Regions from separate parts of the Candidatus Brocadia sinica JPN1 genome, predicted to be linked through region 2. Evidence: riboswitches for the same ligand, from Rfam matches in the RefSeq annotation. Region 2 holds a riboswitch; each other region holds the start of a gene.
What was found. Region 2 has a riboswitch for cyclic di-GMP ahead of BROSI_RS15340 (LamG-like jellyroll fold domain-containing protein). Riboswitches for the same ligand answer to the same signal wherever they lie in the genome.

Region 1: it holds a riboswitch for cyclic di-GMP, as region 2 does, so the genes downstream of both, BROSI_RS07885 (peptidoglycan recognition protein family protein) here and BROSI_RS15340 (LamG-like jellyroll fold domain-containing protein) in region 2, are expected to answer to the same signal.
Region 3: it holds a riboswitch for cyclic di-GMP, as region 2 does, so the genes downstream of both, BROSI_RS04960 (DUF6531 domain-containing protein) here and BROSI_RS15340 (LamG-like jellyroll fold domain-containing protein) in region 2, are expected to answer to the same signal.

Annotation. Positions count from the first base shown of each region.
Region 1 covers NZ_BAFN01000001.1:1,775,175-1,777,449, reverse strand. The annotation lists gene BROSI_RS07895 (hypothetical protein) at 1-76, shown strand, start outside; gene BROSI_RS07890 (hypothetical protein) at 178-525, shown strand; gene BROSI_RS07885 (peptidoglycan recognition protein family protein) at 632-1,357, opposite strand; cyclic di-GMP riboswitch class I at 1,431-1,573, opposite strand; gene BROSI_RS07880 (tetratricopeptide repeat protein) at 1,703-2,275, opposite strand, start outside.
Region 2 covers NZ_BAFN01000001.1:3,354,262-3,356,536, forward strand. The annotation lists partial or broken gene BROSI_RS19265 (transposase) at 1-728, opposite strand, end outside; cyclic di-GMP riboswitch class I at 1,022-1,119, shown strand; gene BROSI_RS15340 (LamG-like jellyroll fold domain-containing protein) at 1,185-2,275, shown strand, end outside.
Region 3 covers NZ_BAFN01000001.1:1,090,777-1,093,051, forward strand. The annotation lists gene BROSI_RS04950 (hypothetical protein) at 1-587, opposite strand, end outside; cyclic di-GMP riboswitch class I at 744-863, shown strand; gene BROSI_RS04960 (DUF6531 domain-containing protein) at 1,029-2,275, shown strand, end outside.

The DNA of each region.
Region 1 (2,275 bases), 1.6 Mb from region 2:
ATCAAATCTGGTCATTCTTTTAAAGCCCACGATTCTAATTAGGGAAGAGCAGGAGGCAAAATTTTTGAGCAAATAAAATAAAAAACCCAAAGGAACAGATTTACATTATAAAAAGAATTAGCAATTTTTCTTCAAACAGATCACTAAAAATGTGGAATCAGCCCTGGAGATGCAACCATGCACAAACTCTATAATACGAACACCCTTTTACTCGTTATTATTGTCTTACTACTCATAGTGCTGGTATTGAAAAACACGACAAATTATGTCGTTGCGCAAGGTGATGGGAACGCACGGCATGTTTTTGGTGTTGTGGGAGAGAAGCAAGGTAACAGACAGCCATTTTATCTTGTAGATACCGAAGAACAGACCATTATGATATATGAGTATTTCCAGGGAGGAGGTTTAGGACTTGTGGCTGCCCGAAATTACAAATATGACAAAAAATTACAAGAGCATGGAAGGCCTTATGGTATGTCTATTGAAGAGGTAAAGACAGAACTATTAAAAACACAAACAAAGTAACCCAGCGTAGCCGTAACAAAAAGAGTTACACGAGACTTACTAATAACTACAGAACAAAAACTTCCTCAAAAATAACTTTTTACACGAACACAACAAAAGCCTACCATTATAATTCCTGGATATGCTTGCTTCCTTTTGATGCGATTTGCAGCAATCTTGTCTTAATCTCTGCAAATGGGAAATTTTTACCTGGACAGGCGGTACATTTCTGATGCACCTCTTTATGCTGTAATATATTAGATGAAGCAATATTGTATTTTCTGGAAAGATATTGGATAAGTCTGACGAGCGAATCGAGTTGGTTTTCGGTTGGGGCTCCCCCGTTTTCAAAATCACCAACCAGACAAACCCCGATTGCTACACGATTACAATCCATATTCGCTGTATGGGCGCCATGAATTTGTTTTTTCCAGCGCTCACCAACCTCAATTTCACCATCTCCTGAAACAGATCCGTTCCCAATCACAAAATGGTAAGCGAGGCCATGCTGCCATTTTCTGTTTTTCCGGTGGTAATGGTCAAATCGGGCGGCATTACCTTTTGCCGTGGCGCTGTGATGTATAACGATATACTCCCATGGTCTTCCATTTGTATTGATGCGACAGAGTTTTTCGAGATCTTGCACATAGGAGGAACTTCCAAGGCCTTCCGGTCTTTTCGTTCTTTCAATCTTTACACTGGTAAAAAAGGGTGTAGAAACACACAAGCCCGATGCAACCAGTATCATAATGAGCGAAAGGCATTGAACCATCCTCTCGCCCTGGTGCATGATTCTATTCCTAAAATAGATCTTCGAGTTTCGCGACAATAAGGATACTATTTTTCTATGCATAGAATGCCGCCTTAACTTAAAGTTTTTAGAAATAAAAAAAGCCTTGCTGTGAAAATATTCATTCCCGAACATCTTCGGCAGTAAGGCTATCTTTAAAAGTTAAAGCTTCCTCTATGGTACGCGTCTCTTTTATTATCTCAGGTGAACCCCGCATGAACCTATTAAAGACCCTTTCCTTTGCGTCCCCCGATCACTCGGAGTTTGCCTTTATCGTTGTTATATTATAAATGTAATTTTTTCATTGTCAATAAATAATTTCTGGTTTCTAAGCGCCGAATTGGGAACCCACTTACCGAAGAAACCCTGTTCATGAAAATCTTATGAAAGAACACAGATAACCATTGGCTACTTATTTTTTAGCTTGCTGATGAATTCCGTTATTTCTTTTGCCATGGATTGCCGAGAGTCTAATCTGAGTGTTTCGTTCAGGTGGAATAATGCGCTGGAAGGGTTGTTTAAGTAATTTGCATAAATAACGCCGAGTAGTTTATGTGCTAACGGGTTATTCGGCTGATAGTGAACCGATTGGTGAAGAGAATCTACCGATTCACTGTATTGTCCTTTCCGGTAAAAGGCATTTCCAAGATAATAGTATATCTCTCCATCGGCGGGATTGTATTTTACTGCCTCTTTAAACTCAGAAATGGCTTCATCCACAAGATTTTTTGACATATAAGCATTTCCCAGGTTACAGTGGGCATTGCTATCTACAGGATTACATTTTAAGGCCAACTGAAGTTCAGCAATCGCGTTATCTGTTGATCCCTTCGTCAAATATATCCCCGCTAAATTATTATGCACATCCGCATTGTCAAATCCCCGTGCAACTGCCTCATTCAGTTCATTAACAGCCTTATCGGGATAACCCTTCTTCGCATAGACAATGCCAAGGTTATTATGCACATTGGCCAATTTTGG
Region 2 (2,275 bases):
CACACGTAGCCCTCTCTCCATACGAACCATGCGCCTCTATCGGACTTAACCGCTCTGTCGTAACGTAACAGAAATACTCGTACAGGGGCAGAGGAAACAACCCCCTCTCGATTTTGACCAACTTCCTTACTGCTTTTGTTTCTCCAACAAATGCCATTAAATACTGATACGCCTTCTGGCCCTTTTTCTTAGGATTGTATCCAACCTCTGCTCCTTCCTGATTCCCATATACTCCATCCACGGTTGAATCAACGTCTATCCACATATCGCTCAGCGCACTTCTCAATCTGTGACCTGAACGCACCGCCCGTTTCCACACCTGTCCCCTGAATCGATGGATTATCCCTGTCAGCTCCACAATATCCCTCTGCGTTACCAGCTTCATCATACGTCCTATTGTCGTATCTACAGGATTCTTTTCCATCCCGCCATCTTCATCAGTACCTCATCTGCCCATACCTTCGTTATCTGCACCATCGAGGTCGCTCCGGCTATCAAACCGATTACTGCCATTTGCATGGCATCAACAATCTGATACTGGGCATTTGCCCCCCCGCTCCTTACGGATTGCCTCTTGTACTCTCTGCCTGAATAACAACTTCCCCATATTCCCCATACATAAAGGTTAGGACTGGTAAGAGTGCTGCGTGTACTGTTAATCCCTTCCCACTCATCTCCGTCTTGATTTTCGGTTGTCTTCTTTCCCCGTTTTGTGCTATAGTCTTCATTGAAAAGGTGAACCTCCTTTTAGGTGTTTTTATTCTTAAAATACCTTCAATTCCCTTGGAGATTCTACCTTTTCTCGTCTAATCCTGCAACAAGGCTTTGCCTTGTTGCAGGATTTAGGTTATTAATAATTATTTTTATTTTTTGTTTGACACAGATGTGATTATGCTGTATTTTACACTAACACACTAACACACTAACACACTAACACACTAACACACTAACACACTAACACACTAACACACTAACACACTAACACACTAACACACTAACACACTAATTATATAGAAATACATTTCGATAAGGGCAAACCCTGAGTAATCAGGGGACGCAAAGTAAAGGGTCTTTAAACATACAGGGAAGTAGTTTAAACAAGATAGCCTTACTGCCGAAGATGTTTTTATGAATATCTTTGCAGTAAGGCTTTTTTATTTGAATGTTAATTGGGGAGTAAGAAAATGGCTATTCGACATAAATTAATATTAGGGGCGATTTCTTTCACCGGCATATTAGGATTTTTATTCATTCTGTCTTTTCCCTCTTTTGCGCAAGAATGGGGAAGTATTAGCATTGGGGCAGATACAGATGGAGCATTGGAAGTATCTCTAGAGAATAGTAAGATAAGACTGAAATATGGACGTTTTTTCGGCGGACACCATTATGAACATGCGATCAAGGATCTGGTGATCAAGAGTGTCAATGAGGATCAGGCAGGGTTTTACCTTGATGCATGCGCTAATCGTGGAACACTTACAACAGCGGTTGTTGTGCAGGATGATGCAAATGTCAAGACCGTTCGACTCGAGTGGGATAATGGAGCCAAGGTGTCAGAGGTATCAATCTATCCAGACAGTCATTATATAAAAACGAAATACCTAAAGTATGGCACAAATATTGTGGACCAGGGATCTCCTGGAGGCGGTGGTAGTAGTAGTGGGGTGTACGAAATATATGGCGCGAGTGAGTGGAAAAGGGGTTACGTAATTTATCCCAATATTTATTTTGATCGGTATCCGGGTGATGTGGGTTACCAAAATATTACCGAAATAGACCAACCTGGGCCTCTGGATTATCACGGGTGGTTTATCATGGGTGTATACAACGAGGCAAATGGGAGAGGATTTGGTAGGGTAGCGCCTGTATCGCAGATAGACATTATAAAGCTTTTGTGGAACAAAGGCTTTGAACTTTGCCCTACTTTTAACAGGACACATTCACCCTACACCGCATATTTATTTGTCGTGACGGGAGGAGGCGCCAATGAAATACTCTCGAGAGGGAAAAATCTTGCTGATGGTTTGGGAGATAATGCATCGCCCACTGTGGCTATTACCAACCCGACTGAGGGGGCGACATTTACAACACCAACGGACATAACGATAACGGCAACGGCCTCGGATATTGATGGTGTCGTGAGCAAGGTTGAGTATTACGCGGGGAGCACAAAACTTGGTGAAACAACTTCCGAACCTCACATTCTCACATGGAACAATGTAACCGCTGGCAGTTATATACTCTCAGCAAAAGCAACAGATAACGATGGAGCAAC
Region 3 (2,275 bases), 2.3 Mb from region 2:
CAATATACGATGGGGTCGAATATCATGACATATCCCGTCCAGACCAGCCCAAAGAGATAACGGGCATAGTCTCTGCTGATGAGCAATGGAGCCATGATAAAAAAGAATCCCAGGACAATACTGGTATATATAATCCTGTTTGAAACGCGGAGATTGGCAATCCGAAATCGATCGAAAAATTTCAGGGTTTTGATGAGTTCTGTGGTTTGAAACATCCCCGGCATGATCAGAGCAAAGGCCAGTCCCATTCCAATACAGAGTTCTATCCTGTTTTTCGGCAAACCCTGATATTCCCAGTTTGCAAGATGGAGGTTGTAAAATTCAAATAGGAGCCAGAAGGCAATAGACAGGGGCATCTGAATGTAAAATTCCCGTCTGCGGTTACAGAGGAGTGAATTCCCTTTGAGCCTAAAAATAATCGCATCTAAAAGCATCACGTAGCCCAACCAACATAAAGGGGTTGCCCAGATGCTGATTTTATAAGCAAAGTAATTGTGATGCTGAATGAGCAAGCAGCACTCAACAAAACAGATTAATCCAATACCCAGCCAGCCATGATGCTTAAATGTGAAGGATGTGTTTTTCATGGAATAATGGTTATGAATGGTTGAAAAATCATACCTCGACGGAAATAGTGTTTCAAGATATTTTATATTTTTATTGATAACTATAATAATTATTGTTAACCATTACGACTGAAAACAATTTATCTCCATCAATTTATTTATACAATAAAAAAACCATCGCGATAAAGACAAACCCTGAGTGATCAGGTGGCGCAAAGTAAAGGGTCTTTTAAACAGACCAAGAGCGCAGTTTATAAAAGACCGCTTGTTGGGAAAAAAGATAGCCTTACTGCCGAAGATGTTTCCAGGAAATATCTTTGCAGTAAGGCTTTTTTATTTTGTAAATATCATCGATCAATGGCCTTCTGGGAGTTCTTGAAAGATGCAATAATAACCATTTTGCTACCATTCTACCAATCTAAGGGCATCGAAGAAAAAGTCCAGCCATAAAAGGAGGAAACTATGCAACCACATAGCTTTAAATTTCCAAAGCGTGCACAACGTACTTTCGTAAAATATCTGTTTGCTTTTGCCTTCTTCATTTTTTCTTCTGTCATATTTACCTTGGCCGGATATGCCCATACATGCGGCCCCTCTGTCTTAGAGATGAAAGTTGGAGAGACAACGACCTGGCAGATCACGGCTGATCTTACAGAGGAAGAAACCCTGTATACGCCTTTAAATACAGGTGATCCGAATGTTGCAACGATATCATCAGATACGCCATTCACTGCCCACCACGGTGTATTTACGATTACTACCGTAGTGGCTGGACAGACGAGTTTTGCAATTCAATGGTATTTTATGAGCAGACCGATGCAGGCGATGTTTGGTGAGGTCGTCGTTGCCGTAAAAGAGGCTGAACCAACGCCAGTCGCAATGGTTACACCAACACTCATATTATCGGGACTTATAATCAATGACGACTTCTTTGTTTGTCCTTTCAACAGCACGTCCACACACGGGAAAAAATTTGTTCAAGCAAGGGGTGGCATTTTTATTGACGCAACCTGCACAATATGCCCACCACCTGATACCGCTTCCATGATTGCAAGCGGTGGCTTGAAAAATGACACCCCCGACCCCATAACCCTTCACAATGGTGAATTTGTCTTACAGATAACAGACCTCAAGATCCCCGGACGTGGTTTCGACTGGACATTTACCCGCACCTATAAAAGCCGTGTTACCTTTGATAGCCCGCTGGGTCATAACTGGGATTTTAACTATAACTCCAGGCTCTTGGAAATTACCGAAGAGAATCAGGATGCCATTTCAACGGATACCTTTTCTCCTATCCTGAGTGATTCATTTATAAAAGTGGGAAGCGTTGTGGTTATGGACGGTCACGGCCACTCTGACCTTTACGGGCTGCAATCAGATGTCGCAGACAGCACCCCGCTCGGCGCCTATACCCGTCTGACAAAGAATGGAGATGGTTCCTTTACCTTAAGAGACCGACAGGGGAGCAAAAAGTCTTATGACAGAAATGGATTCCTTGTCCATTTAGAAGACAGGCATGTCAATACCATGACCTTTACAAGGGATGAGGATGGAAAACTTTTAGGGGCTATCGACACATTGGGCAGAAAGATCACTTACAGTTATAACACTAACGGAAGGCTTGTTGAGGTAAAGGACTTCATCAACAGGTCCATTACATTTGAATACGACAGTAACGGCGACCTCGTTTCCGTCACATCTCCATC